Regions from separate parts of the Neorhizobium sp. T25_13 genome, predicted to be linked through region 4. Evidence: predicted binding sites of a transcription regulator. Region 4 holds the regulator's gene; each other region holds the start of a gene.
What was found. Region 4 encodes PhoB, which activates phosphate uptake and scavenging genes when phosphate is short. Its sites were predicted from a motif close to TGTCATNNANCTGTCAT; they were not measured.

Region 1 (7,456 bases), on a different contig from region 4:
TCGCCGATGAGGTTGGTCATCATGCAGTCGGAATGGCGGGCGGGGTAGCCGAGCGGCAGGCCTGCGACAGCGCGGATATGCTGCTCGAACTGCGAGACGACACAGGCGGCCTCCGTCCAGTGCCCGGAATTGTGGACGCGCGGGGCGATCTCGTTGGCGATCAGCGTGCCACCCGCCATCACGAAGAATTCCATGCCGATGACGCCGACATAATCCAGCGCGGCGAGCAGCTTCTCGGCCGATTCGCGGGCGGTCTTCGCCGTCGATTCGGAAATCCTGGCGGGCAGGGTGGAGGTGTGGAGAATGCCGTTGCGGTGGACGTTTTCGGCCGGATCGTAGCAGGCGACCGTGCCGTCTATGGCGCGGGCGGCGATGATCGACACTTCGCGCTCGAAGGGCACGAAGCTTTCCAGAATCAGCGGCACGCCGCCGAGCGCATCGTAGGCGCCGGCCGGCTTGTCGTCGGCGGAGCGGAAGACGCGCTGGCCCTTGCCGTCATAACCCATGCGGCGGGTCTTCAGGACGCCCTGGCCGCCGAAATCGGCGAGTGCCTTTTCGAGGTCGGACTGGCTGTCGACGGCGTGGAATCGGGCGGTCTCGATGCCGCAGGAATTCAGGAAGCGCTTTTCGGTCAGCCGGTCCTGCGACATATCGAGCGCCTTGGCCGGCGGATAAACCGCAACCGAGCGCTGCAGCGCCTCGGCGGCGGTCACCGGCACGTTTTCGAATTCGTAGGTGACGACGTCGCAGCGGCTGGCGAGTTCGGCGAGTGCTGCCGGATCGTCATAGGCGGCGGTGATCTGGGCGTTGGCGACCTGGGCTGCCGGGCAGTCGGCCTGCGGTTCGAGCACGATCGTGCGGAAATTCAGCCGGGCTGCGGCCATGGCCAGCATGCGGCCGAGCTGGCCGCCGCCGATGATGCCGATCGTGTGGACAGTCATGGAGCCTCGTCGATTGGGTAGTCCGCAACGGCCGCACTCTGGCGGGCGCGCCATTCGTCGAGCCGGTCGGCGATCTCGTCGTCGTTGAGAGCGAGAACCGCGGCTGCCAGCAGGGCGGCGTTGATGGCGCCGGCCCGGCCGATGGCAAGAGTGCCGACCGGAATGCCGGCCGGCATCTGGACGATCGACAGCAGGCTGTCCTGGCCCGACAGCGCCTTCGATTGAACCGGCACGCCGAAAACCGGAAGCGGTGTCATGGCGGCGGTCATGCCGGGCAGGTGGGCCGCACCGCCGGCGCCAGCGATGATGACCTGGAAACCTTCGGCACGGGCGCCCTTGGCAAATTGCATCATCCGCTCCGGCGTGCGATGCGCCGATATGATACGGGCCTCGTAACCGATATCGAGCGCCTCCAGCGTGTCAGCGGCGTTCTTCATGGTCTCCCAGTCGGACTGGCTGCCCATGATGATGGCGACGGCAGGTCTTTCAGACATGGCGGGACCCTTAAGCGATGATGTCCGGAACAATCTGGTCTTCGAGCTGAGTCATCTTGTCTTTCAGCGACAGTTTCTTCTTCTTCATGCGCTGCACGCGAAGAGCGTCGCAGCCGACCTGGATCATGGCATTGATGGCGGCGTCGTAATCCTCGTGTTCCTGTCGAAGTTTCGCGAGCACCAGCCGGACATCCGCCTGTTCCTGATCTGCCATATTCCAGTCCCCATTCTCACGCCCGGCATTTCAGCGGTCGCCGGCATTCTCCGCAAGCCTCTACCACCAAACCGCGTTAACGGGAAGTTAGACAAGGTCACGAATTTGCCCACTTCAAACCATGATTTCACCTTCGACAAAGCCGGCCGATCGTGTCACACTTCCTTCGTAAACCTGAAGCCTCGGCATTAGGGAATGCCGTGGTAGGTGACTAAGGAAGGAACATGCCACATGACCGTCCAGGCTCATATCGCATCGCTTGAAAAGAAGCACGGTGCTTTGGAGGAGGAGCTCCAGACCGTTCTAGCGTCCCCCTCCGCCGACGACCGTGAAATAGCCGAACTCAAGCGGCGCAAGCTGCGCATCAAGGACCAAATGCAGCGCATAAAAGCATCCACGCGTCATTAGTTCCTCAGTAGGAGAACCCGCCGCTCGCCCATTGTTTCATCAGTAAGAGGCGAATAATAAAAGCGGCAAACCAATAATCCAGAAATAACCCAGAAATAACAATGACAAGGTTCTGGTCGTGGAAGGGAGCCACAATTCCCACGGTTTAAAAGCCGTCGTCACGACCAGAACTGATCCAGCCACAGGTTCAGCCTGTCGAAGCCCTTGCTGTTGACGGAATAGATGCGCCGCGTGCCTTCCGCCGTCACATTCACCAGATTGCTGTCCAGAAGAGCCTTCAAATGCTGCGACACCGCGGGCCGGCTGATCGGCAGCCCTTGCGCAAGTTCGTTTACGGTTCTCGGAGCGCGCCGCAATTCCTCCAGCAGATACCGCCGGTTAGGATCAGCTATGGCTGCAAAGGGGTCAACGGTTGTCATCCGTTGAACTTACGGTAAACGCTCGAGAACGGCAAGATTTATTGTGCATCGCAACAATATCGCCCGCCTTATTTTGCGTTGCTTTTTTAGCTGCACCGCGCCTGCTTTGCCGGGTCAGAACGGCAGGCCGTCCCACAACAGTTTCAATCCCGCACAGAATGCCAGACCGTAAGTCATCGGATAGAAGGTTTCCGCCTTCAGATGCTTGACGATGGCCGCGCCGATCATGGTCGCGATCAGGGCTACGGGCAGAAGGGTTGCGGAGATGGTGAGGTTTTCGGAGTCGAGTGCGCCGAGGAAGAAGTAAGGAATGACCTTGACCGCATTGACGATCGCGAAGAAGCGGATGCTGGCGCCGGTATAGGCTTTCGGATCGAGCCGCATCGGCAGGACGTAGATCTGGAACGGCGGCCCGCCGGCATGGGCAACGAAGCTCGCGTAACCGGACAGGGCGCCCCAGAAGGTGGCGGCTCCCGGGCGGTGCGGCAGGGGAGCCCTCGGCTGGTTGGAGCGAGGGCCGTAGACCTGCCAGAAATAGCGCACGGTAAACAGGATCGTCGCAACCGCGATGACGAGGCGCAGGGCATCGTCCGAGACATAGGCCGACGTCGCCCATCCGAGTGCGATGCCGATGATGCCGCCGGGCAGGATCACCAGCAGCGTCCTGGCATCGTTGAAGTTCCGCCACGACCACAATGCGACGATGTCCATGACGATCAGGATCGGCAGGAAGATCGCCGCCGCCTTGACCGGATCGACCGCGAGCGACATCAGCGGCACGCCGAGCAGACCGATAGCGCCGCCGATCCCCCCTTTCGAGAGGCCGACAAGCAGAACGGCGGGGATGGCGAAGGTGAAGAACGCGAAGCTAAGCGTATCGGGCATGAAGACTCGAAGGCGATGAGGGAATGGTTGATCCGGCAGGCGGTCCGGTCTATCGAATTTGCGGACAGAAAACGAGTGCGGATTTTCACAAGTCGATATCCGCCGAACGGGAAGAAACATGACCGGACAGAAAGACCGCTGCCGCCTCGTGCTGATCGTGCCGCAATATGACGATGCCGATCAGCAGGCCAAGGATCTCGAAGCCGCGCTTGCAGGCGGCGACGTCGCGTCGGTGATCGTGCCGCAATACGGGCTCGACGACCAGGCGTTCCAGAAGCGTGCGGAAGCACTAGTCGAACTGATCCAGGCGGCGGGCGCTGCGGCGCTGATCTGTGGAGACAGCCGGGTGGCCGGGCGCATCAAGGCGGATGGCCTGCATCTTGGCGGTGACCTCACCGAGCTGGGGGAGGCGATCGAGAAATTCGTGCCGAAGATGATCGTCGGCACCGGCGGGGCGGGCGACCGGCATCAGGCGCTTGCAATCGGTGAACATCGTCCCGACTATATCTTCTTCGGCAAGCTCGACGGCGATATCAAGCCGGAAGCACATCCGAAAAACCTCGCGCTCGGCGAGTGGTGGGCATCGATGATCGAGATCCCCTGCATCGTCATGGGCGGCACCGATACCTCCTCGGCGCTTGCCGTCGCGGAGACCGGCGCGGAGTTCGTGGCGCTCAGGGAAGCGGTCTTTTCCAATCCCCAGGGCCCTGGCGCCGCGGTCGCTGAAGTCAACGCAATTCTGGACGAAAAAGCGCCACGGTTTGAGGCTTGATGAAGCCCATGCCGTCGAACCGCCTTTCCCGCGTGATTCTGAAAGGGCTGCTGGCGACACTCATCGCTTCGGCGGCGATGCCTTGTCTTGCGCTGGCGCAGGCGAATTCCAGGGCGGTGACCCGGCCCGTGGAGCGCGATTTCCAGCCGATGAAAAAAGGGCGGGTCGAGACCCAGCCGGTTCCGGGCTCCGCAAAGGGAACCAAGGAGCCTGAGGGCCAGCCGAACGGCATCATTCCTTCGGGCGGGGTCGAGCTTTACCAGCGCATGGGAGCCGCACTGCCGCCGGCACCGGCGGAAAAAAACTATACCGGCACCGTGGACGAAGCCTACGGGGCATACCAGCGCGGAATGTATGTGACCGCCCTCGACAGAGCGCTGACCCGGGCCGGGACCGGCGATGCGGCGGCGCAGACCCTGGTCGCCGAAATGATGACCAAGGGGCTCGGCATCAAGCGCGACGCCAAGACCGCGGCGTTCTGGTATCAGAAGGCGGCGGAGGGCGGCGATCCGGCCGCCATGTTCCAATATGCGCTGCTGCTGATGACCGGGCGCGATGTTCCCCGCGACAAACCAAAGGCTGACAGTTTCATGCGCAGGGCCGCCGAAGCCGGCAATGCTTCGGCGCAATTCAACTGGGCGCAGATCCTGGTTTCCGAAAATCCGGGCGACAAGGGCTTGCATATGGCGCTGCCCTTTTACGAAAAATCCGCAAGGCAGGGCGTCGCCGATAGCCAATATGCGGTGGCGCAGGTCTATGTGACGCTGAAAGATGTTCCGGCTGAGAAGAAGGCGCGGGCCCGCGAATGGCTGGAGCGCGCCGCAACGGCCGGCTTCGACACCGCGCAGCTCGACATGGGCCTCTGGCTGGTCAACGGCGTCGCGGGAGACCGCGATTACGAAAAGGGTTTCGAGTGGCTGCGGATCGCCGCCCATCGCGGCAATGTGGTCGCCCAGAACAAGCTCGCACATCTCTATGTCAACGCGCTCGGCACTCGGCCTGATCCGGTGGAAGCGGCGAAGTGGTACGTGCTGTCGCGCCGCGCCGGCCTTCAGGACCCGGAGCTCGAGGATTTCTATCTCGGGATCAATGAGGATCAGCAGCGCCGGGCGATCGAGGCGGCGAATAAATTCCGGCGTGGGTGAGGCCCGGTCCGGCGCAGCCGGAGCAATCGATCCAGTGAATCGATTGCAGGGCCGAACGGGATGAGCCAAAGCGAAGCGCCGGGATACGGTGCGGCAATCTGGTTTCGTCGCTCACACATCCGGGACCGCCCAAGACCAGTTTTGCAGACGCGGCCAGGGCTGCAATGCCCGCATTCCCGCGGACGGCTTGAATTTCGCGCCGTTTTATGGTCTTGAAGCCGCCAATCAAAAAATCGCTCATAAAACGCCGTCCCGTCCAGACGACAAGTCGGGACAACCCCAAGGATTTCCCGCATGGCCCGCTCCGCCCTTCTCAACGTCATGGTTCAGGCTGCCCTTAAGGCAGGAAAGTCGCTTTCGCGAGATTTCGGCGAGGTGCAGAACCTGCAGGTTTCGGTGAAGGGCCCCAGTGATTTCGTGTCCCAGGCGGATCTGAAGGCAGAAAAGATTGTTCGCGACGAGCTCTTGAAATCGCGTCCGACCTACGGTTTCCTCGGCGAGGAAAGCGAAGAGCTGAAGGGCACCGACGGCGCGCATCGCTGGATCGTCGATCCGCTCGACGGGACCACCAACTTCCTGCACGGCATTCCGCAGTTCGCAGTCTCCATCGCGCTCGAGCGCAACGGGGAAGTGGTTGCCGGCGTGGTGTTCAATCCTGCGACCGATGAGCTGTTCACTGCCGAAAAGGGCGGCGGCGCCTTCATGAACGACCGCCGCATCCGGGTCGCCGCGCGCCGCGTGCTGTCCGACTGCGTGATCGGCTGCGGCATGCCGCATCTCGGCCGCGGCAATCACGGCAAGTTCCTCGTCGAACTGCGCCACGTGATGGGCGAAGTGGCCGGCATGCGCCGGTTCGGCGCGGCCGCTCTCGACCTTGCCTATGTGGCTGCCGGTCGTCTCGACGGCTTCTGGGAAACCGAGCTTATGCCCTGGGACATGGCCGCCGGCCTGATCCTCATCCGCGAGGCGGGCGGGTTCGTTTCCGACATGAAAGGCACGACCGATATTTTCGGCAGCGGCAATGTCGTGGCCGGCAACGAACTTATCCAGAAGGCGCTGGTCGAAGTCGTCAATCGACCCGTTCCGACCCGCTGAGGCATTTTTGCGCCACCGCCCGGCTTAGATCTGCAGTACTGAATAGCTGACTGTTTTCCTGAGCTTCTGCACTTCAATTCGTCGCATTTTTCAACTAGCCTCCGGCACTGCAGACTACCGGAGGCGAAGCATATTATGGCGAATGCGACAGTGGACGATTTGGACGCGTCTGAAACGGGCCGCGGCGGTTATGCCTATAAACTGTCCAATCCCGCATCGTTCTTATGGACGATGCTGATCTTCCTGATCATCGTCGGTTTCGTCGCTTCCATCCTCTATCGCCAGGCCGCTCACGCCTTCCAGACCAATCCCGGTCTGAACGGCCTCATTCTCGGCGTTCTCCTGATCGGCGTGATCCTGGTTTTCAACCAGGTGATCGCCCTGATGCCGGAAGTGCGCTGGTTCAATTCCTTCCGCGCCGCCGGCAGCGCCGACAAGGTCGGCCGCGAGCCGCGCCTGCTGGCGCCGATGCGCACCCTGATCGGCAGCCGCCGCAGGATGGCGCTGTCGACCAACGCCTTCCGCTCGATCCTCGATACGATCGGCACACGCCTCGACGAATCACGCGACACGTCGCGCTACCTGATCGGCCTGCTCGTCTTCCTCGGCCTGCTCGGCACGTTCTGGGGCCTTATCCAGACCATCGGCTCGATCAGCAACGTCATCGGCGCGCTCGACCCGAATTCCGGCAGTTCCAACGACGTGCTGGCCGCCATCAAGAGCGGTCTTGCCCAACCGCTCGCCGGCATGGGCACGGCGTTCTCGTCCTCGCTGCTCGGCCTTTCCGGTTCGCTGATCCTGGGTTTCCTCGACCTGCAGGCCGGCCGCGCCCAGAACCGCTTCTATACGGAACTGGAAAACTGGCTGTCTTCGGTGACCGACCTCGGATCGGACCTGCCGCCTGTTGTCGCCGAGACCATCGCGAGTGGTTCCTCGGAAGATATCAGGGCGCTGACCGAACAGCTGCGCGCGCTCGCCTCCGCCCAGACCAAGGGCCCCGTCGACGCCCATCAGAACGAGCGGTCGCTGTCGGCCATGGCCAATCTCGCCGAAGGCATCCAGGGCCTGGTCAAGAACATGCGC
Region 2 (7,456 bases), on a different contig from region 4:
CGGGTTGACCACCGCGAAATCCACATTCGGCCGGATACGGATGCCGAAACGCGCCAGCCGCGCCTCGATGACGGAAGGACGGCCGATCAGGATGGGGGTTGCGGTCTTCTCCTCGAGCAGAACCTGGGCGGCGCGCAATACGCGTTCGTCCTCGCCCTCGGCGAAAATCACGCGGTTCTTTTCGGAAACCTTGGCGGCGCTGAAGATCGGCTTCATGACGAAACCGGAGCGCCAGACGAAGCGGTTCAGCTGGTCGAGATAGGCCTCGAAATCATGGATCGGACGCGCGGCGACGCCGGTCTCGGCAGCTGCCTTTGCGACCGCAGGCGCAATGCGCAGGATGAGGCGTGGATCGAAGGGCGAGGGGATCAGATAGTCTGCGCCAAAAATCGGCGACTCGCCGGAATAGGCGCGCGCCGCGACGTCGGAGACTTCCTCGCGCGCAAGCGCCGCGATGGCCTTGACCGCCGCCATCTTCATTTCTTCGTTGATCGTCCGGGCGCCGCAATCGAGCGCGCCGCGGAAGATGTAGGGGAAGCACAGCACGTTGTTGACCTGGTTCGGGAAGTCCGAACGGCCGGTGCAGATCATCGCGTCGGGACGGGCGGCGCGGGCAAGCTCGGGCATGATTTCCGGCGTCGGATTGGCAAGCGCCATGATCAGCGGCTTTTCGGCCATCTGTGCCAGGAGTTCGGGCTTCAGCACGCCGGCTGCGGACAGGCCGAGAAACACGTCTGCGCCGCCGATGCTGTCGGCAAGCACACGCTTGTCCGATTTCTGGGTATAGATTTCTTTCCACTCGTCCATCAGCGTATTGCGCCCGTCATAGACGAGGCCTTCGATGTCGTGGACCCAGATATTCTCTTTCTTCGCGCCGAGCGAAACGAGGAGATGCAGGCAGGCGAGTGCTGCGGCACCCGCGCCCGACGTCACGATCTTTACGTCGGCGATGTTCTTGCCGGCGAGTTCCAGCCCGTTCAGGACTGCGGCGGCGACGATGATCGCGGTGCCGTGCTGGTCGTCGTGGAAGACCGGAATGTTCATCTTTTCGCGCAGCCGGCGTTCGACCTCGAAACACTCCGGCGACTTGATGTCTTCGAGGTTGATGCCGCCGAAGGTCGGCTCGAGCGCCGAAACGGTCGAGACCATCGCCTCGATGCCGGGCGCGTCGATCTCGATGTCGAACACATCGATGCCGGCGAATTTCTTAAAGAGGACGGCCTTGCCTTCCATGACGGGCTTTGAAGCCAGCGGGCCGATATTGCCAAGCCCAAGCACGGCCGAACCGTTAGAGACGACGGCGACGAGGTTGGCGCGGGCGGTATAGTCCGCGGCCAAATCCGGGTTGTCGCGGATCGCCAGACAGGGAGCGGCAACGCCCGGAGAATAGGCAAGCGCCAGGTCGCGCTGGTTGCCGAGCGGCTTGGTCGCCTGGATCTCCAGCTTGCCGGGCCGCGGGTAGCGGTGGAAGAACAGCGCCTGCTCGTCGAGATCGCCGCTGACCGGCATGGTCGGCGACTTCGGTTTGTCCTGCGCGTTCATGTTTCCTCCTGGCTTGCTTTTTCTGTCTTTGAGGGGTCGAAAGGAGAGACCCCTCATTACATCAAACGACCCAAAGCAACAGCAGCTAATTTGCGGTCATCGCGGAAATTGGAACATGGGCGCTCGGGCGCGGGACGCACCTTTCCCGGTCCCTGTCATCATCCTGAAACACGAGTCTGGTTTTGAAGCCAACAGAAGCGGCAGCGAAAGGACGACTTCGTGACCGGTGAGATGGATACAAGACATTTCAGAACGCTCTTCATTTCGGACGTTCATCTGGGCTCCAAGGCAGCCCGAACGGACTTCCTCCTGGATTTCCTGCGCTATCATGAAGCGGATACCATTTTCCTGGTCGGCGACATCGTCGACGGCTGGCGGCTGAAGCGCAACTGGTACTGGCCGCAGGGCTGCAACGACGTGGTCCAGAAGCTGCTGCGCAAGGCGCGCAAGGGCACCCGCATCGTCTACATCCCCGGCAACCACGACGAATTCCTGCGTTCCTTCCCGGGCACGCATTTCGGCGGCATCGAAGTCGCCGAGCGCGAAATCTACGAGATGGCCGACGGCAAGAAATACCTGGTCCTGCATGGCGACGAATTCGACGTCGTGGTCCGCAATGCCCGCCTGCTCGCCTATCTCGGCGACTGGGCCTATGACGCGGCGATCGTCATCAATATCGGGCTCGCTGCCATCCGCCGCCGCCTCGGCATGCCATATTGGTCCTTCTCCGCCTGGGCTAAGCTGCAGGTCAAGCACGCGGTCAATTTCATCGGCGAGTTCCAGCGGGTCGTAGCCGACGAAGCCCGCCGCAACAATGTCGATGGCGTTATCTGCGGCCATATCCATCATGCCGTCATGGAGGACATCGACGGCATCCACTACGTCAATACCGGCGACTGGGTGGAAAGCTGCACGGCAATTGCCGAGAATTTCGACGGCACGCTGGAATTGATTTCCTGGCAGAACATGGCCGCCACGGCGGAAATCAAGTCCTTGCCGGCGCCGCAATCCATCGAGGACATGCGGGCCGCCTGAGCGGCCTGCAACAGATGGATGGGCCTGCCAGAGGGCTATATCTTGCCATAGGCAGGCACAAGGGTGTGTGTTAGGTAAGCTGAAACTTCAGCAACCCACCCGTGAAATCGTGATTCCCTCAAATACGGCGCAGACAGCGCCCCGGTTCTTCCAGTTGCGCTGTGCGATCGCCTATGGGGCGCCGCTCGGGGTGAACGGAGTGATTCTGCCCTATCTGCCCGTCTGGCTCGACGGGCTTGCCTTTACCGAATTCGAAATCGGCCTCGTGCTCGCAGCCCAGCTTTTCCTGCGCGTGGCTGCCGCCCCGGTTGCCGGCCTGCTTGCCGACCGGATGACGGAACGGACCCTGATGCTCGCCTGGTCCGGCGCGTTGTCGTTGTTGACGGCATTCGCCATGTTCTTCACCCGCGATTTCTGGCCGGTTCTCATCGTCATCGCCGTTCAGGCGGCGGTCTTCGCGCCCTATGCGCCGATCGTCGAATCGATCGCTGTCAGCGGGGTCCGGCGCTGGGGTTTTCAGTATGGTTCGATGCGCGTCTGGGGATCCGTCGGTTTCGTGGCCGTGGCGCTCCTCGTCGGCGAACTGCGCGGCTTCTGGGGTTTCCAGGCTATTCCTTGGGCGATAGTGGTCGGTTTTCTCCTGACCGTCGCCGTTGCCTTCGCAGCTCCGAAGCTCGGCCGGGCGGTTGCAAGGCCGGACCCGGACAGGATGCCTCAGCCGAGCTCGCTCAGAAGGCTCGACCTGCACGTGCTGATGATCGGCGCGTCGGTGGCGCAGGCAGGGCACGGCATGTTCTATACGTTCGGCACCATCCACTGGCAGCAGATCGGGTTTTCGAGCGGCTCGATCGGCGTCCTGTGGAGCGCGGCCGTCGTGTCGGAGATCATCGTCTTTTTCGCGGCGGGCTGGATCGCCAGACGGATTTCTCCCTGGACGCTGATGCGGGTCGGATGCGCGGTCGCGGTGGTCCGCTGGACGCTCTTTCCGATGCCGCTCGATTTCTGGGGATATCTGGCGCTGCAGGCCACTCACGCCTTCACGTTCGCCTTCGTCCATATCGGCATCCAGCACCGGCTGGTCGAGGCGGTGCGCGAAGACCAGGAAGCCTCGATGCAAGGCGCCTATGTCTTCTACAACGGCGTCTTTCTGGCGCTTGCGACGGTGCTTTCCGGCGTACTTTACCGCCAGTTCGGCCCGACGAGCTATGTGGCGATGTCGGTTCTGGCGCTGGTCGGCCTGTCGATCATCGCGCTTGCGGCAAGAATTCAGCCCCAGAGGGTCGCTTCCGGCGGATAGACGAGGGAACCCTCGTAGCGCAGCCCGTCCGGCCGGTCGCGGGAAAGCAGCAGCGGCCCGTCGAGATCCGCATAGTCCGCATCCTGGGCAAGCAGCACGGCCGGCGCCATGGCAAGCGAGGAGCCGACCATGCAGCCGATCATCACGGCAAATCCGAGCCGCTGTGCTTCCGCCTTCATCGCCAGCGCCTCGGTCAATCCGCCGGTCTTGTCGAGCTTGATGTTGACCGCGTCGTACCGGTCGCGAAGGCTTTCCAGGTCCTGCGTGGCGTGCACGCTTTCATCGGCGCAGACGGAAACGAGGCGGCGGATACGGCCAAGCGCCGCATCCCGGCCGGCAGGCAGGGGCTGTTCGATCAACGACACATTGGTTTCCGCGGCAATCGCCATGTGGTGGGCGAGGTTTTCCTCGGTCCATCCTTCGTTCGCATCGACGATGATCCGTGCGGCCGGCGCGGCGTCGCGAACGGCCCTCAGCCGCGCCTCGTCATTGTCGGTTCCGAGCTTGACCTTGAGGAGCGGACGTTGCGCGTTCCTTGCAGCTTCGGCCGCCATGGCCGCCGGTTCCCCGAGCGACAGCGTGAAGGCGGTGACGAAGGGTTTGCGGCTGGTGGCGCCGATCATATCCGCAACGCGCTGTCCGCCGAGCTTCGCCTCGAGGTCCCAGAGAGCGCAGTCGACGGCGTTTCGGGCGGCGCCGGGCTTCATCCGCCTCTGCAGTTCTGCACGGCTCAGACCGGCGCGGATGGCATCGGAGATCGCTTCGAGCTCCGCCATCACGCCGTCCAGGCTCTCGCCATAACGCTTGTAAGGCACACATTCGCCACGGCCGGAAACGCCGTTTTCACGGACGACGCAGGTGATGACTTCCGCCTCGGTCTTGGAGCCGCGGGAGATCGTGAACGAACCGGAGATTGGAAACGTCTCTATTGTGGCTTCGAGGTGACGGCTCATGGTTTTACGCGTCCCGTTGTGGCAAATCCCTATGACGCAGCTATATTGCCGGTCTCGAAAGTGCGATCAACCGCATCGTATTGAAACTTCTGACAAGCCTAAGCGCGAAAGAAACACGTGACGTTCCAGCCAGCCGAAATCAAGGCCGAAAATATGCCCGGCGATGGCGGTGAACGATACGTATTGGCCGGCGAATGGCGCGGCCCGACGATAGCACCTGTGCTCAAGGAGTTCGAACGGTTCGAAAATGCCGCAAACCGGGGCAAGGTGGAGATCGATCTTTCCGGTATCACCGGCGTCGATACGGCCGGCGCCTGGCTCATCCGGCGGTTGATGACCGCCAAGGGCGGGCAGGGCGGAGAAGCGGCCCTGGTGGGCGGCGAAGGCCCCATCCGGGAACTGATCGGCGTCTTGCCGGAACACGTTCCTGCGCCGCCTGCGGACGGCGGAGCTAAGGGAAACCTGTTCGAGCGCCTGTTTGCCCCGGTTGGCCAAATAATGGTTTCGCTCGGCGGCGATTTCTACGCAGCCATGCATATTCTCGGCTCGGCGGTTCGCGGCGCGCAGATGAAATTCGGCCGCGGTGCCGGCGTATCGCCGGCGTCGGTCGTCACCCACATCGACCGCATGGGCGTGCGCGCGGTGCCGATCATCGTGCTGATGTCCTTCCTGATCGGCGCGATCATCGCCCAGCAGGGCGCCTTCCAGCTCCGGTATTTCGGGGCCGAGATTTTTGTCGTCGATCTGGTCGGCATCCTGCAGCTTCGCGAGATCGGCGTGCTGCTGACGGCGATCATGATCGCCGGCCGTTCGGGCAGCGCCATCACCGCCGAGATCGGTTCGATGAAGATGCGCGAGGAGATCGACGCATTGACGGTGATCGGTCTCAACCCCGTCGGCGTGCTGATCTTCCCGCGCCTCGTGGCCCTGACCGTGGCGCTGCCGCTGTTGACGATCATCGCCAACTTTTCGGCCCTGTTCGGAGCGGCCGTCGTTGCTCTTGCCTATTCCGGCATCACTTTCGATACCTATCTGTCGCGCCTTCATGAGGCGATCGACCATACCTCCGTCGCTTCGGGCATGATCAAGGCGCCGTTCATGGCGCTGGCGATCGGCATCGTTGCCGCCGTCGAGGGCATGAAGGTCGGCGGCAGCGCCGAATCGCTCGGCCAGCACGTCACCACCTCGGTGGTAAAATCGATCTTCGCCGTCATCTTCATAGACGCGATGTTCGCCCTTTTCTATTCGGCGATCGATTTCTGATGGAGAACGGTTTGGAAGAGGTGCCGCAGACCGCGATCAAGGACAAGTCGAATGGCCGGCAGGTGGTGCTGTCGGTCCGCGACCTGACGGTCGGCTTCGGCGAGAAGCTGGTGCTCGACCACCTGAACCTCGACATCTATCGCGGCGAGATCCTGGGCTTCGTCGGCGCGTCCGGCACCGGAAAATCGGTGCTGATGCGCACCGTGCTCAGCCTTCTGCCGCACCGTTCCGGCACGATCCACATTCTCGGCGCTGACTACGACACGGTTTCGGAAGACGAGCGCATGGCGCTCGATACGCGGCTCGGCGTGCTCTTCCAGCACGGAGCGCTGTTCTCGGCCCTGACGGTCAAGGAAAACATCCAGCTGCCGATGCGCGAATATCTCGATCTGCCGCAGTCGCTGATGGACGAACTCGCCTATCTGAAGATCGAGATGGTCGGCCTGCCCCCTGACGCCGCCGACAAATATCCATCCGAACTGTCGGGCGGCATGATCAAGCGCGCTGCACTTGCCCGTGCCCTGGCGCTCGATCCGGACCTCGTTTTCCTCGATGAGCCGACCTCCGGCCTCGATCCGATCGGTGCCGCCGATTTCGATGCTTTGATCGCCAGGCTGCGCGATACGCTGGGCCTGACCGTCTACATGGTGACCCACGATCTCGACAGCCTCTTCTCGGTCTGCGACAGAATTGCTGTGCTTGGCGAGAAACGGGTCTTGGTCGAGGGTACGCTTGAGGATATGTTTGCCTGTGACGATCCATGGGTAAAGTCCTATTTCCGCGGCAAGCGGGCGCGGTCAGTCGTGGTCCAAGAAAAGCAGCCTGCGGCAGAAGTAGAAGAGTGACGTAATCTATGGAAACCAGAGCCAACTACGCCCTTGTCGGTTTCTTCACCTTGCTGGTGATCGCTGCCGCTTTCGGCTTCGTTTACTGGATGGCGCAATCCGGCCGCGGCGGACCGATGGCCGACCTGGCGATCCGCATCCCGGGCTCGGCGAACGGCTTGTCCGTCGGCTCTCCGGTTCGGTTCAACGGCATTCCGGTCGGTTCGGTGCGCAGCCTCACGATCGACCCGGACGACCCCCGTTATTCGATCGCCTTCACCGAAGTGCGGGCCGATGCGCCCGTCTATCAGTCCACCCAGGCCGCACTCGAGGTGCAGGGCTTGACGGGGGCTGCCTATATAGAGCTTTCCGGCGGCGCCAAGGGGGAGGAGAACATCCTCCAGAAATCGATCGAGAACGGCCGGCCGGCGGTGCTGATCGCCGAGCAGTCGAGCGTCACCAACCTGCTCGCCACAGCCGACAAGATCCTCGACCGGGCCGACGCGGCGATCAGCGATATTCAAGGCTTCGTCGCCGACGCG
Region 3 (7,456 bases), 250 kb from region 4:
GCAGTCGTTCCATTTCTAACCGCGCGAGCTTCCAATGCACGGCTGGCTTCGTCGGACAGGTTTCGTATGGTGATTGCATTCATCAGCTCACCTCCGATCAGATATTGCTTGTTTTCCTATGATATCCATTTGGCAGACGCTTTTCAACGCGAGCCCACCATGCCCATGCCCCAAGTCCGGAGCGACCAATGCGCTATCCGACACCGAATGTCCTGATCGCCGTCGTCGTCCCGCTCTCGCTGTTGCTCGTCCTACTCATGGAAGCGGCGGGCCTTGGAGCCTTTTCGCCGCTCTGGATCCGCCCGATCACCCGGGTGATCTGCGCCGCCAACCTGCTCGTCGCCCTCGCTGGTCTCGGAACCTCGCGGTCAATTGCCTGGATCAATTACCTGCTGCTGAGCATCACCGCCTATGTCGTGGCCTCGACCACGCCGATCGCCGCGCTCTGGGTCATTCCGAAGACTATTTTCTTCGCAGTCAGTTATGCATTTTCGAGCCTTTGGTAATCTTGTCGACGATCTTCTTCTCGGCCCTGAGCGCGATGCCGACCAGTTTCGCATCCTCCGGCGCAAATTGCGCAAATACTTCGCGGTTGGCCACGTCATGCCCGGTCGAGAACATTTCCTCGATATAGGCCGATGTCGTCACCTCCCGCTCCAGCGAGCGCCGGTGGATGGTCCGCAGCGTCTCCTGGTCGGCGGCCAGCACCACGATCGGCTGGATGCTCATCGGATTGTAGACATGACCCGCCGCGTCCCGATATGCTTCACCAATGATCGCGGGATTTTGCGCGATGATGCCGCTCGTCAGAAACGCGGTCACGTTGAGCTCCTGCCAGGGGGCGAGGTCATCGCGAAGCACGATCGCGATCTTGGTATCGAACATGAAAAACAACTCCGTCGAAGGTTATGCGAGAACTGACGAGATAGCGGCAGCCGATGCCGCGGGTCTTGAACGTTCGTGCAGCGCCGCAAGCACATCCGGCGGCAGCGCAAGAGGCGCGCCGGACGGCAGCGCAAGGGGCGCGCCTGATGGCATCGTCCAGGCGCCCTCCTCGCGCGGCATCGAGCGGATCGAGGCACGGTTCCACGGGCTTGGTTTCGAGCCGCATCGCCACGACACCTACGCGATCGGGATGACGCTTTCCGGCGTGCAGACCTTCCAGTATCGCGGTGCCGCCCGCGCCAGCCTGCCCGGCAATGTCATCGTGCTGCATCCGGACGAGGTGCATGACGGGGCGGCCGGCACCGACGCCGGGCTGCGCTACCGCATGCTCTACCTGCCGCCGGAGCGGTTGATCGAGGCGGCCGGCGGGTCGCGCGGCCTGCCTTTCGTGCCTGATCCCATCATAGCGGATGCGGAATTCCGGCAGTGTCTTGTCGAAGCCCTGGACAATCTCGCGGCCGAACCGCACGACCTGCTGCTCGACGATCTGATCGGCCGCATGGCAACAAGCCTCTGGCGCCATGCGGACGGCAAGGGTGGTGCGCCGGGCACCCTGCGGGCGCAGCAGGCGGTTCTGCGCTGCCGCGATTACCTGCAGGCGAATTCGGACCGCACGGTTTCTTCCGAGGAACTCGAGGAGGTGAGCGGCTTCGACCGCTACACGACCGCAAGGCAGTTCCGGAAATTTCTGGGAACGAGCCCGCACCGCTACCTCGTCATGCGCCGGCTCGATCGGGCAAAGATCATGCTGTCGGAAGGCGGCAGCCTGGCGGATGTCGCAGTCGGTACGGGCTTTGCCGATCAGGCGCATTTCACCCGTCATTTCAAGAAGACATTCGGCATGACGCCCGGGCGCTGGGTGGCGCTCAGCAGGAGCGCCTGAGGCGGTCCGTCCTTGTAAAATAACAGTCATCAAAGCTTCATCGAAGCGTCAATCTTCCATCACCTCACCGTCATGCACCCACCTTAACCGATTGGCGTCTTTGACACGCCAACCAACAGGTGATCTCATGACCAAATTTCTGCTTGCTACCCCCGTGGTGATTGGCGCGCTCGCAGCGCTGATCGGCGGCTCCGCTTCTGCCGACGACAAGGTATTCCCGGCCAAGCTCACTGGCCAGGCGATCCTTGCCGCCAACACGGTCGTTCCGGCTCCGGCCGATGCACCGGCGTTCCTCAAGACCTCCGGCAAGTTCACCACCGCCGACCGCAAGCGCACCGAAGCCCTCGGCACCCTGCCGGGCAAGGACGGCGCTCGCGTGACGGACGTCAAGCTGCCGCTCGACGGCCAGCCGATCCAGGGTTTCTCCGGCATCAAGGCCATGGCCGACGGCACGTTCTGGACGCTGTCCGACAACGGTTTCGGCGGCAAGAGCAATTCCTCCGACGCGATGCTGTTCCTGCACCAGATGAAATTCGACTGGGCCGCCAACAAGGCCGAAGTCGTCAAGAACATCTTCCTCTCCGACCCGAACAAGATCGCGCCGTTCCCGATCGTCACGGAAGCTTCGGAGACCCGTTACCTCACCGGCGCCGATTTCGACATCGAATCGATCCAGCCGGTCGCAGACGGCTTCTGGCTCGGCGAGGAGTTCGGCCCCTACCTGATCAAGGTCGACATGCAGGGCCGCCTGACGGACGTCATCGCCACCACGGTCGACGGCAAGCCGGTCACATCTCCCGACAGCCCGCTCGTCCAGCTGCAGGCGAACCCGGTCGCCAAGGCACCGGCCTTCAACGTGAAGCGCTCCGGCGGTTATGAAGGCCTTGCGATGTCCAAGGACGGCGGCAAGCTCTACGGCCTGCTCGAAGGACCGCGCTACAAGGAAGACGGCAAGGTCGAAGACGCAGAGGGGCTGACGGCGCTGCGCGTCATCGAGTTCGACGTCGCCTCCAAGAAATGGACCGGCCGCTCGTGGCTCTACCCGCTCTCCAAGGGCGGCGAGGCGATCGGCGATTTCAACATGGTCGACGCGACCACCGCTCTCGTCATCGAGCGCGACAACGGTGCCGGCACCGCCGACAAGCCCTGCGCTGATCCGGCAAAGCCCGAGCCGACCTGCTTCAACGCGCCGGCCAAACACAAGCGCGTCTACAAGATCGAAATGACCGACGCCAATGTCGGCAAGGCCGTCCGCAAGATCGGTTATATCGACCTGATGAACATCCAGGACCCGGACAACAAGAAGAAGGCCGGCAGCGTCGCCGGCGTCTACGACATGCCGTTCGTGACGATCGAGAATGTCGACGTCATCGACGCCACCCACATCATCATCGGCAACGACAACAACCTGCCCTTCTCCGCCGGCCGTGCCGTCGACAAGGCCGACAACAACGAGTTCAGCGTGCTCGAAGTCGGTGAATTCCTGGCTGCCAAGTAAGCAGCAGACGCCCCAAAAGCGAAGAGCGTCCGGTGAAAGCCGGGCGCTCTTTTCGTTGGGAGACGGGGATAGAGCAATGGCTCATCGGCGACCATTCATCCATAAAATGGCACTATGTTATGTATTTCGCACATCTACAGCAATAAAATGTGTTGAGTTAGGGTGTCCATCATTGAGGTGGCGGCATGGGCCGATAGCTCTTGCCGCAACGTGAGCTTGCCTGGTTAGCCGGCAGCCAATGACTGGAAAGGTCTAAACCCAAAGATGTCCAAAAAAGAAAAGCCACTTATCGCGATTGTCGGGGCAACCAGCAAACAGGGGCGAAGCGTAGCCGCGGCACTTCTTCGTAGCGAGCGTTTCCGTGTCCGTGCTTTAACCCGGAAAAAGGATTCAACCGAGGCTTTAAGCCTGGAAAAACTCGGTGCGGAAATCGTGACAGTCCCACTTGAACCTGGTTTTCGGAAGGATCTCATTGCTGCATTCAAGGGCGCGGATGGCGCATTTCTGATGACGCCACCCATCGCACCGCCGCAGACAACCGAGGCTCCTCTCGGCCGTGAACTGGCGGATGCCGCAGTTGAGGCAGGCGTCGGGCATATTGTTTTCAGCACTCTCGAGAATGTCGACAAGATCTCGGGCGGGACGAAGTATGCCCCGCACTTTACCGACAAAGCGTGCGTTGCAGACTACATTCGCGGCCTGCCGATCTCTCATTCCTTCATAATGCTGGCATTCTTTTACACGAACCTTCTCGAGTATTATGTGCCGCGCATGGAGGGGGATACTCTCCTCTTGCCGATTTATCTTCCTGAGGATTTCCGAGCGCCTTTTGTCGATCCGCTCACGGCGACCGGGCCGGTTGTCCTCGAGATTTTTTCAAATCCCGAGCGTTACAACGGGAAAACTCTGCCGATCGTCGGCGATATCATTTCTCCGCGCGAGATGATCGAAACTTTTCAGCGCGTGACCGGCCTTAAAGCTGAGTATCGAAACGCGTTCACCAGGGATGGCCTTCTGCAATATTTTCCGGAGCTTGCCGCTAACGAACTTCTCGTGCGAGAGCTTCTAGGGATGGTCGAGTATGCTGTCGAATATGGTTATTTCGGCAAAGAGCATGATCTCGAATGGAGCCGTCGTCTGAACCCCGACATGCTCAACTGGGAGCAGTATCTGCGGACGACAGGGTGGCGTGGCCATAGACGATCTTTCGGCCCCTGATTCACGATGGCCGGATTCCCGGTAATTCAGAAACCTTGGCGACAAGAAAGTCGGCGAGAAGCCGGACGCGTGCAATGGCTGCGCGCTCTGGAACGATCAGCAAGCTTACCGGGACCGGTGGAGGACGATAGTCTCCAAGCACGATCTCGAGCTGACCGTCGTCCAGAAGATCGTGGACCAGCCAGAGATGTGCAGGACCAATGCCGCGTCCGGCGGCAAAGGCTTGGCGCGCCGCCAGCCCGTGATCGACGCGCAATTTCCCACCGGCTGGTATCATCAGGCTTGTGCCGTCGAGAGAGAAAAGAATGATCTGATCGCTCCCCGCAACATTCGACGTCACGACCGTTTCGAGCCGTGACAGATCGGCTGGGTGCTCAGGCCGTCCGTGAACGGACAAATAATTCGGAGCACCCACCAGCAGCCGATGGCTTTCTCCGAGCGCATGAAGCTTCATCGAGCTGTCAGTGAGAGGCCCAAGACGGAGCGCAATGTCAACGCCTTCGCGAACCAGGTCGATGCGCTCGTCGGTCAGGTTGAGATCGACCCTGATGTCCGGATGCTTGTCCTGGAATTCGAAGATAAGGCGGGTGATGTGCATCACGCCGAGTGCTGCAGTACAGGAAAGCCGAACTGTACCCGCCGAGGCCTGACGGGCATTTCTCACTTCTTCGGCAGCCTGCTCGACCAGGCGCAATATCTGACGGCAATTCGTATAATAGCGGCTACCCTCGTCCGTAAGGGTCACGCGACGTGTGGTTCGGCTGAGCAGAGATACGCCGACTGCGTCCTCAAGTTCATTAAGGTGCCGTGTCACGGTCGATTGACCGACACCGAGTTCTCTTGCGACTTGCGACAGGTTGCCGCGTTCGGCGACGCGAACAAAGGTGCGCATTCGGTCAAGAGACAATCCCGCGTTATCCATTTTTCAGCACAGCAATCCTCATTCCGCCCCAATAGGGAATAATCTTGCCTGTGCCTAGTTCGAAGCGCAAAACTCGGCCTTTTCGAACACAGCCCGTTCCCAGCTCTTCCATTCATCGCTAGGCAGGCCGAGCGCCTCGCCGAAGTCTGGATATCGCGCCGGCATCAATGGCTCTAATCTGATCCGCGACATCGGCTGGCGGTTCCAGCGCCCTAACTGTCGCAGGGTCGGCGGTCATGGGCGATCCTGCGAATGGAGGTTCAGGCGCATATTCCATCATCAACTGGATTTTCCGCGCAACCTCTTCACCTGCCAGCTTGGCGGCCATGATCAAGCCAAGGTCGATACCTGCCGTCACGCCGCCACCGGTGGCTCGCGTCCGGTCAAATACGACCCGCCGGTTTACGGGAATTGCTCCGAAAGCTGAGAGCCGATGCAGCGCCGTCCAGTGAGTGGTGCACTCGTAGCCCTGAAGCAGACCGGCGGCAGCAAGCACCAGCGTGCCTGTGCAGGCGGCCATCAGGAATTGGCAGCCGGGCTCCTGGCGCCGTAGAAACGAGAGAAGGCGTTCGTCCTGCATCGCATCCAGATGGCCGGGCCCGCCCGGAACAACCACGATGTCGAGCTGACCGCATTCTTCAAGCAGCATGTTTGGGACAATGCTCAGTCCGCTCGCACTTCGAACGGGAGCGTGTCCCTCGGCCAGCAGATGGCAACGGGTATTGGGCAGCCGCGTCAGAACTTCCCAAGGCCCCGTCAAATCGAGCTGCGTCAGCTCGCCAAACAGGACAAAGCCGATCTCACGAGGAGGCGCGTTCAGAGACATCGAATCTTGCTCAGCCGATTAAAGAGGTAATGTCAGTTCGCGAGCATACACGAGAAAATGTTGTTGGACGCAACCTGACAATTTCCATTGCCCTGCCGCAAACCAGCCGCTCTCCGGCCCTCCCCGCGAGCCCGCCCTACTCGAACCGGAACGCCAGCCGTTTGCCCGTCAGCCTCGCCAGCTGTTGCAGACGGCCGTCCAGGCGCTCGCCGGCGAAATCGCGGTAGGCGGAGGGGACGACGAATTCGAGGTCGAGATCCGGTTCCGAGGACGGGCGGAAGGTCAGGTGGTGGACGAGGCCCGGCATCGAGGCCGAGAAGAGATAGACGACCCGGAGCAGTCCGCCGAGCAGCTTTGCGAGATCGAGCAGGCGTGGCGTCGCGATCGTCGCAAGCGGGCCGGTTTCGCCGTCGTCGTGCAGGCCTTCGAAACGGTAGTAGTTGGCAAGCGCCAGATAAGCGCGGCCGGCATGGGTGATGCCGACGAAGGACGAGTGGGCGATCAGGTTCAGCGCCTGCAGGCCGCGATAATCCGGATGGGCACGCCAGCTGATATCGGCGAGCAGGCAGGCGGCCTGGCGATAGCGGCTTTCCTCTTCCGTCTCGACGATCCCGAAGGCCGGCACCATGCGACCGGTCCAGCCGGCAAGCTCGCGGGCGTGTTCGGGCGACCGGGCGCGCAGGATCGCGAGCTGGTCGGCGGCAACCAGCAGCGGATCGCCTGCCTTCTCTTCGTCGGAAAGCAGCGAATAGAGATAACCTTCGCGAACGCCCTGCGCCGAAAAGCTCACCCTGGCGGGCTTCATCACCGCCAGGACTTCCTGCATGGCGATGGCACCGAAGGGCAGCAGCGAACGGCGACTCTTCGAGACGGCCTGCCAGGCAGGGTCTTTGCTGTCCTTGGCCGCAATCACCTCATCGAGGAATTTCTGCATGTCCTCGAGAGACAGCTCGTAGCCCTGCATCATGTGCAACGGATACTTGCTCATTTCCATGTGCAGCTTGGCGATGTTGCGCCAGGTGCCGCCGACGGCATAGAAGGTGCGGCCCGCGCCGTTTTCCAGGAACCGCGCGGTGTTCACCTGCTTGCGGGCGAAGGTGCGCGCCTTGGAAAGTGAATTGCCGGAGGATTCCGACAACCGCAGGCCCCCCAGCGGCAGGGTGA
Region 4 (7,456 bases):
TTATTCGGAAAGCCAGATTGCCGAGATCGAGGCCTATGCCGTCGGCCACGGCAACCTCAACCAGGCACCCGGCATCAACCCCGGCTCGCTCCGGGCCAAGGGCTTCACCGACGAGAAGATCGAAGCCATCAACGGCGCCACCAAGGCTGCCTTCGACATCAAGTTCGTCTTCAACCAGTGGACGCTTGGCGCCGACTTCCTGAAGGGCACGCTTGGAGTCACCGACGAGCAGCTCGCCGACGTGAGCTTCAACCTGCTCGAACATATCGGCTTCTCCAAGAAGGACATCGAAGCCGCCAACATCCATGTCTGCGGCGCGATGACGCTCGAAGGCGCTCCCTTCCTGAAGGCCGAACATTTGGCCGTCTTCGATTGCGCCAATCCCTGCGGCAAGATCGGCAAGCGTTACCTCTCGGTCGAAAGCCATATCCGCATGATGGCGGCCGCCCAGCCGTTCATCTCGGGTGCGATCTCCAAGACGATCAACATGCCGAACGACGCGACCGTCGAGGACTGCGGCTCCGCCTACATGTTGTCCTGGAAGCTCGGCCTGAAAGCGAACGCCCTTTACCGCGACGGCTCGAAGCTCTCCCAGCCCCTCAACTCGTCGCTGATTGCCGATGACGACGCGGAAGACGCGGTCGAGGAACTGCTGGCCCAGCCGGCCGCCGCCCAGGCCGTGACGATCACCGAAAAGATCGTCGAGCGGATCATCGAAAAGGTCGTCCGCAGCCAGGAAAAGCTGCCCGGCCGCCGCAAGGGTTATACCCAGAAGGCGAAGATCGGCGGACACACGATCTTCCTGCGCACCGGCGAATACGACGACGGCCGCCTCGGCGAAATCTTCCTCGACATGAACAAGGAAGGCTCGGCCCTGCGCGCCTTCATCAACAACTTCGCGATCTCCGTCTCGCTCGGCCTGCAGTATGGCGTGCCGCTCGAGGAATATGTCGACGCCTTCACGTTCACCAAGTTCGAACCGGCCGGCATCGTCACGGGCAATGATGCGATCAAGAACGCCACGTCGATCCTCGACTACGTGTTCCGCGAACTGGCGATCTCCTATCTCGGCCGCCACGACCTCGCGCATGTCGATACGTCGGACTTCTCCAACACCGCGCTTGGCCGCGGCGTCTCGGAAGGCAAGGCGGACGTGGTTTCCAAGGGCCTGACCCGCGGTTACAAGCCGACCCTCGTCTCCGGCACCGGCGGCGACCGCCCGGCCGACATCAAGGGCTCGGCGACTGCCGCCCCTGCCCGCGCCTCGGCCGGCACCAACGTCACCGCCTTTGCCGGTGCCGCCGCCCGCAAGCTGGAACCGACCGTCGCCATCTCGACCTCCGAAATCGTCTCCTTCAAGCGGGACTACGAGGAGCGCGCCAAGGAACTCGCCGAAGAGATCGTCGAGGAACTGACCGAAGAACAGGCAGCCACCACGGCCCTCTTCTCCGACAAGGCCGCCGACGAGGCTGCGACCGCCAAGACGGAAGCCAAAAAGGTCGAAAACGAACGCCGCATGCGCTCGATTGCTCAAGGGTATACGGGCAACATGTGCGGCGAGTGCCAGAATTTTACGATGGTGCGGAATGGGACTTGCGAGAAGTGCGACACTTGTGGTGCGACGAGCGGCTGCAGCTGATTAATGTGAATAGCTGAATAAAACACAGCCCGAAGGAAACTTCGGGCTGGACTACCAAGCAGAACAAAACAAGAATAAAAACAAATGATTTGCGTGCATTGGAAATGAAAAAGCCGGAGTCCTCAGACCCCGGCTTTGGATACCGCGAAAAGGCCGAAGCCCACGCGGGGCGAAGAGACTCGCATCCCTTGCCTGTAGCACGGTTAGTATATGGGATTCGAGAAATCAGAGTCGAGGTAGCTTTGGCGGCCATCAACAAGGAGATCCCTCAGTGGCCAATGAACGTACATCCAAATCTGTGGCTTCAGCGGCATCCAAACTGCTGAGCAATCCTAAAACGCCTGCTGCCGTAAAAAAGGTGGCAGCGTCTGCATTGACGCAGGCGCCAAACAAAAAGAAGTAATTCCGGTGCTTAAATACCTTTCGCGGTAACTGCCGCGAAAGGCTTCTAAATAGTCCGTGGCACGCCGCCCTATCTCCCCCCTAGCGGGGGAGAATGGAATTTCAACATCTTAGCTTCAGCTAAGTGTTAGAAATTCCAAGAGAGGGGTCCAACGCCGGTGCCAACAGCAAACCCGCCAGCCTCCATGGCAGTGAGCCACCGGCTCGCCATGAGCCGGTCAGGACAAAAGTTAGCCCGGGCCAAGCGGACGGCGTCAGAAATCGCCCAATGCGTATCCGGCGCCGCGCACGGTCCGGATCACATTGTCGGATTTGCCAAGGCTGATGACTTTTCGCAACCGGCCGATATGGACGTCGATCGCCCGCTCGTCGACGGTCGTGTCGTCGCCCCAGAGGGATGCCTTCAGCTCAGTCCGAGAATAGACCTTGCCCGGTGTCCGCATCAGGAATTCAAGGAGCTTGAACTCCTTAGGCCCGAGCTTGACCTCACGTTTCTGCCGGTGAACTCGATGGGCTTCCCGGTCGAGCGTGAGATCGCCGACCTTGAGCATGTGGTCCAGGAGGGCGGGATTGACGCGCCTCAGCAGGTTCTTCACACGGACGACGAGCTCGACCGGGGAAAATGGCTTCATGAGGCAATCGTCGGCACCCGCCGCGAGTGCTATGAGGTGAAGGCCTTCGCCACCCGACGGCACGAGGAGGATGATCGGAAGGCGCGACAGGACGGGATCGAGACGCACCTCGCGGCATACCTCGAGACCTCGCACGCCCGGAAGGTCCGAACTCATGACCAGGATATCCGGCGGAACGGCTTTCAAGCGATTTGAGATCTCGGCTCCACTTGCCAGCATCGATACGACGAAGCTGTCGGCCACGAGGGCTTTCTGCAATATCAGGCGGAACGACTCGTCGTCGTCGACCAACAGGACCCGCGCGCTCATCTCGTGGCCACCAACTATGTTTCCATGGAGTATCCGGCACCGCGAACGGTGCGGATGACATCCTGCATGTTGGAGAAGTTGAGTGCCTTGCGAAGTCTTCCCACATGGACGTCGACCGTACGCTCGTCGACGTAGATGTCGTGGCCCCAGACGCCGTCCAGAAGCTGCGAGCGGGAGAAGACCCGCCCCGGCGCCGCCATCAGGAATTCGAGCAGGCGGAATTCGGTCGGGCCAAGGCGCACCTCGCGGCTCTTGCGGTGAACGCGATGGGTTTCCCGATCGAGTTCGATATCGCCGCAGCGGAGAACGCTGGAGAGCACCTCGGGACGGGCCCGGCGCAGCATGGCCTTGACGCGGGCCATCAGTTCCGGCGTCGAGAAGGGTTTTACCACATAGTCGTCGGCGCCGGTGGCGAGGCCGCGAACACGTTCGCTCTCCTCGCCGCGGGCCGTCAGCATGATGATCGGCAGGCGCTCGGTTTCCGGGCGCATGCGCAGCCGGCGGCAGAGTTCGATGCCGGAAACGCCGGGCAGCATCCAGTCCAGGATCAAAAGGTCCGGTACCCGCTCCTGAAGCCGAATTTCGGCCTCGTCGCCCCGCAAAACGGTATCGACCTCATAACCCTCGGCTTCCAGATTGTAACGAAGAAGCACGCTCAGCGCTTCTTCGTCTTCTACGACAGCGATTTTCGGCAGCATTCTTGGTCTGCTCCGTCAGTTCTATTCGGTGATCGCGCCGAGCGTGTTCGACGAGTCGTCCTTCGGACGATCGCCTTCCGGCTGGGCGCCCGTCGTCATGTAGTAGATGGTCTCGGCGATGTTGGTGGCGTGGTCGCCGATACGCTCGATGTTCTTGGCGCAGAACAGAAGATGCGTGCAGGTGGTGATGTTGCGCGGATCCTCCATCATGTAGGTGAGGAGTTCGCGGAACAGCGAGGTGTACATCGCGTCGATTTCCTCGTCGCGGCTGCGGATCGCCTCGGCCTTTTCCGCCGAACGCGTCGCATAGACGTCGAGGACGTCCTTGAGCTGGACGAGGGCGAGATCGGAGAGATGTTCGAGGCCGCGGGCGAGCTTGCGCGGAACGCCGGTGCCCTGAACCGCGATGACGCGCTTGGCGGTGTTCTTGCCGAGGTCGCCGACGCGCTCCAGATCGGAGGCGATGCGCAGCGAACCGACGATCTCGCGAAGGTCGGCCGCAACCGGCTGGCGGCGGGCGATCGTGATGATCGCCTTGTCGCCGATCTCGCGCTCGGCGTGATCGAGGATCACGTCGTCGGAGATGACCTTCTGGGCGAGTGCGGCGTCGGAATTGACCAGCGCACGTACGGCGTCCGAGCACATCTGCTCGGCGAGACCGCCCATTTCGGAGATCCGGCGACCGAGGTATTTCAGTTCGTCGTCATAGGCCGACAATATATGGGAAGAAGACATGTTTAGCTTCCTGATGAGAGTGACGACTGCAAAGACGGGCGTATCAGCCGAAGCGACCCATGATGTAGTCCTGCGTGCGCTGGTCGTCCGGATTGGTGAACATCTTGTCCGTATCATTCTCCTCCACCAGATAACCCAGGTGGAACATGGCCGTGCGTTGCGAGACGCGGGCAGCCTGCTGCATCGAGTGCGTCACGATCACGATGGTGAAATTTGTACGGAGTTCGTGGATGAGTTCCTCCACCTTGGCGGTGGCGATCGGGTCGAGAGCCGAACAGGGCTCGTCCATCAGGATGACTTCGGGGCTGACCGCCACGGCGCGTGCTATGCACAGGCGCTGCTGCTGGCCGCCGGACAGGCCGGTACCGGGGCTGTCGAGGCGATCCTTTACCTCGTTCCACAGGCCGGCCTTCTGCAGCGATGACGTGACGATTTCGTCCAGATCCGCCTTGGAGCGCGCCAGGCCGTGGATGCGCGGGCCGTAGGCGACATTTTCATAGATCGATTTGGGGAACGGGTTCGGTTTCTGGAACACCATGCCGACCTTGGCGCGCAACTGCACCGGGTCCACCTGGGGATCATAGATGTTTTCACCGTCGATCGAGATATGCCCTTCCACGCGGCAGATCGAAATCGTGTCGTTCATGCGGTTGAGGCAGCGCAGGAAGGTCGACTTGCCGCAGCCGGACGGACCGATGAAAGCCGTGACCGTACGCTGCCGTATTTCGATATTCACATCGATAATGGCGTGCTTGTCGCCATAATAAACCTGAACGTCCCGGGCGGAAATCTTGGTGTCATTCATAATTGCGGCCTTCGTCGGCGTCGTTGATATGTTGCTCGTGGACATGTTGTTCATCACTACGCTCCTTTTACCAGCGACGCTCGAAGCGGCGGCGAAGAATGATTGCAATTAGGTTCATCAAGATCAGAAAGACCAGCAGGACGATGATCGCACCGGATGCGCGCTCGACGAAGGCCGGGTCGCCGCGCTGGGTCCAGTTGTAGACCTGGACAGGCAGGGCGGAGGCCGGGTCGAACAGCCCGTCCGGAGGACCGGCCGGATATTCCCTCACGAAGGCTACCATCCCGATGAGCAGCAGCGGCGCGGTTTCGCCGAGCGCACGGGCAAGGCCGATGATTGTGCCCGTGAGGATGCCAGGCATGGCGAGCGGCAGAACGTGGTGGAAGATTGACTGCATCTTCGACGCGCCGACACCCAGCGCGGCATCGCGAATGGACGGCGGTACAGCCTTGAATGCGGCGCGGGTGGCTATGATGATCGTCGGCAGCGTCATCAGGGTCAGGACCAGGCCGCCGACAATGGATGCTGACTGGGGAAGGCCGAAGAAATTGATCAGCATCGCTAGGCCCAGGATACCGAACACGATCGACGGCACCGCGGCCAGGTTCGCGATATTGACCTCGATGAGATCGGTAAAGCGGTTCTGGGGCGCGAATTCCTCGAGATAGATCGATGCGGCGACGCCAAGCGGCAGCGACAGCACGACCACGATCAGCATCATGTAGACGGAACCAATGATGGCAACACCCAATCCCGCCGCTTCCGGCCGCGTATCGGACGCGTCCGGCGCAGTGAAGAAGGACCAGTTGATACGCGTTGTCAGGATGCCGGCTTCCTTCAGCTTGTCCGCCAGCCTCAGCTGCTCGGGCGAAGTGTTGCGGTCCAGCGCGGCGCTTTCCATGGTGACGCGCCCCTTGTAGTAGCCGTCGATGCGGCCGCCCGCCAGCAGGTCGAATCTGTGCGTGCCGCCGATCACTGAAGGATCGGCAAGAACGAACCTGCGCAGGTCGGCAGGCGCCTCCTTGGAGATCAGTTCCGCCGCGGCCTTGGCATTCATTCCGTTGGCGGAGATGCCCTTGGCTGCCATTGCATCGTTCAGCGCCTTCTCGATCAGCGGCGCATAGCCGAAGGTCGAGATCTTTGCGATGTTTTCCGGCTTTCGGTCGCCGGCCTTATCCAGGCTGGCGGGGTCCAGATGGATATCGAGCGAGATATAGGTCTGGCGGAAGGCGGAAATTCCGTTCGACAGGATCGACACGAGCAGGCCGACAAGGGCCAGGATGCCGATGCCTACGGCGATTTTGCCCATCAGGCGGAACCGCGCCTCGGAGGCATTGCGGCGGCGGGTCCGCTCGTCGAGGGCAAGGAGCGACTTTCCCTGCGGCGGAGCGCCGGCATTGGTGAACACGGAGACGTCGGTCATTCGTACTGCTCCCGGTATTTGCGCACGATGTAAAGGGCCAGCACATTGAGCCCGAGCGTTATCACGAAGAGGGTCAGGCCCAAAGCGAACGCCACCAGCGTCTCGGGGCTTGAAAACTCCGTATCGCCGGTCAGCTGGCTGACGATCTTCACGGTCACGGTCGTCATGGCTTCGAATGGGTTGAGATCGAGTTTTGCAGCTGCGCCCGCGCCCAGCACCACGATCATGGTTTCACCGATCGCACGGCTGGCCGCCAGCAGCACGGCGCCGACGATGCCTGGCAGTGCGGCGGGCAGGACAACCTGCTTGATGGTTTCCGAATGCGTGGCGCCAAGACCGTAGGAGCCGTCGCGCAAGGCCTGCGGAACGGCGTTGATGATGTCATCCGACAGGGAACTGACGAAGGGGATGATCATGATGCCCATGACCAGGCCTGCCGTCAGCACCGAGGAGGAAGACGTTCCAAGCCCGAGGGGTTCTGCAAACCAATCGCGCAGGAACGGCCCGACGGTGACCAGGGCGAACAGGCCGTAGACGATCGTCGGGATGCCCGCGAGCACTTCGATGGCCGGCTTGACGGTGCTGCGTGTTTTCGGACCTGCATATTCGGACAGGAAGACGGCGATCATCAGGCCAATCGGAACGGCAACGATCAGCGATATGATCGATACGTAGAAGGTACCCCACAGCAGGGGCAGTATCCCGAGATCCGAACCACCGCGGAACTGCGGGTTCCAGACCGAGGAGAAGAAGAAATCCTGCCAGGGATAAAGACTGAAGAAGCTGATTGTCTCGAAGACCAGCGAGCCGACG

Region 1: C5J22_RS09435 (YdcH family protein) is a predicted target of PhoB. The motif match lies at 1,803-1,819, and genes of this name have one in related genera.
Region 2: C5J22_RS25625 (UDP-2,3-diacylglucosamine diphosphatase) is a predicted target of PhoB. The motif match lies at 1,696-1,712, and genes of this name have one in related genera.
Region 3: C5J22_RS04225 (esterase-like activity of phytase family protein) is a predicted target of PhoB. The motif match lies at 1,853-1,869, and genes of this name have one in related genera.

The regions. Positions count from the first base shown of each region.
Region 1 covers NZ_PVBI01000003.1:470,704-478,159, reverse strand. Annotated here, with positions in the region: gene C5J22_RS09450 (5-(carboxyamino)imidazole ribonucleotide synthase) at 1-941, opposite strand, end outside; gene purE (5-(carboxyamino)imidazole ribonucleotide mutase) at 938-1,435, opposite strand; gene C5J22_RS09440 (YdcH family protein) at 1,446-1,649, opposite strand; gene C5J22_RS09435 (YdcH family protein) at 1,881-2,057, shown strand; gene C5J22_RS09430 (helix-turn-helix transcriptional regulator) at 2,216-2,476, opposite strand; gene C5J22_RS09425 (sulfite exporter TauE/SafE family protein) at 2,591-3,361, opposite strand; gene C5J22_RS09420 (thiamine phosphate synthase) at 3,480-4,133, shown strand; gene C5J22_RS09415 (tetratricopeptide repeat protein) at 4,133-5,278, shown strand; gene C5J22_RS09410 (inositol monophosphatase family protein) at 5,573-6,373, shown strand; gene C5J22_RS09405 (flagellar motor protein MotA) at 6,509-7,456, shown strand, end outside.
Region 2 covers NZ_PVBI01000014.1:74,054-81,509, forward strand. Annotated here, with positions in the region: gene C5J22_RS25620 (NADP-dependent malic enzyme) at 1-1,542, opposite strand, end outside; gene C5J22_RS25625 (UDP-2,3-diacylglucosamine diphosphatase) at 1,774-2,577, shown strand; gene C5J22_RS25630 (MFS transporter) at 2,687-3,874, shown strand; gene dgcA (N-acetyl-D-Glu racemase DgcA) at 3,844-4,827, opposite strand; gene C5J22_RS25640 (ABC transporter permease) at 4,981-6,090, shown strand; gene C5J22_RS25645 (ABC transporter ATP-binding protein) at 6,090-6,935, shown strand; gene C5J22_RS25650 (MlaD family protein) at 6,944-7,456, shown strand, end outside.
Region 3 covers NZ_PVBI01000002.1:154,993-162,448, reverse strand. Annotated here, with positions in the region: gene C5J22_RS04245 (plasmid stability protein) at 1-83, opposite strand, end outside; gene C5J22_RS04240 (hypothetical protein) at 189-506, shown strand; gene C5J22_RS04235 (DUF2000 family protein) at 478-885, opposite strand; gene C5J22_RS04230 (AraC family transcriptional regulator) at 884-1,828, shown strand; gene C5J22_RS04225 (esterase-like activity of phytase family protein) at 1,956-3,326, shown strand; gene C5J22_RS04220 (NmrA/HSCARG family protein) at 3,591-4,544, shown strand; gene C5J22_RS04215 (LysR family transcriptional regulator) at 4,546-5,466, opposite strand; gene C5J22_RS04210 (DJ-1/PfpI family protein) at 5,585-6,292, opposite strand; gene ppx (exopolyphosphatase) at 6,429-7,456, opposite strand, start outside.
Region 4 covers NZ_PVBI01000002.1:405,457-412,912, reverse strand. Annotated here, with positions in the region: gene C5J22_RS05530 (vitamin B12-dependent ribonucleotide reductase) at 1-1,639, shown strand, start outside; gene C5J22_RS31910 (hypothetical protein) at 1,911-2,042, shown strand; gene C5J22_RS05525 (winged helix-turn-helix domain-containing protein) at 2,296-2,982, opposite strand; gene phoB (phosphate regulon transcriptional regulator PhoB) at 2,997-3,680, opposite strand; gene phoU (phosphate signaling complex protein PhoU) at 3,702-4,415, opposite strand; gene pstB (phosphate ABC transporter ATP-binding protein PstB) at 4,459-5,220, opposite strand; gene pstA (phosphate ABC transporter permease PstA) at 5,288-6,643, opposite strand; gene pstC (phosphate ABC transporter permease subunit PstC) at 6,640-7,456, opposite strand, start outside.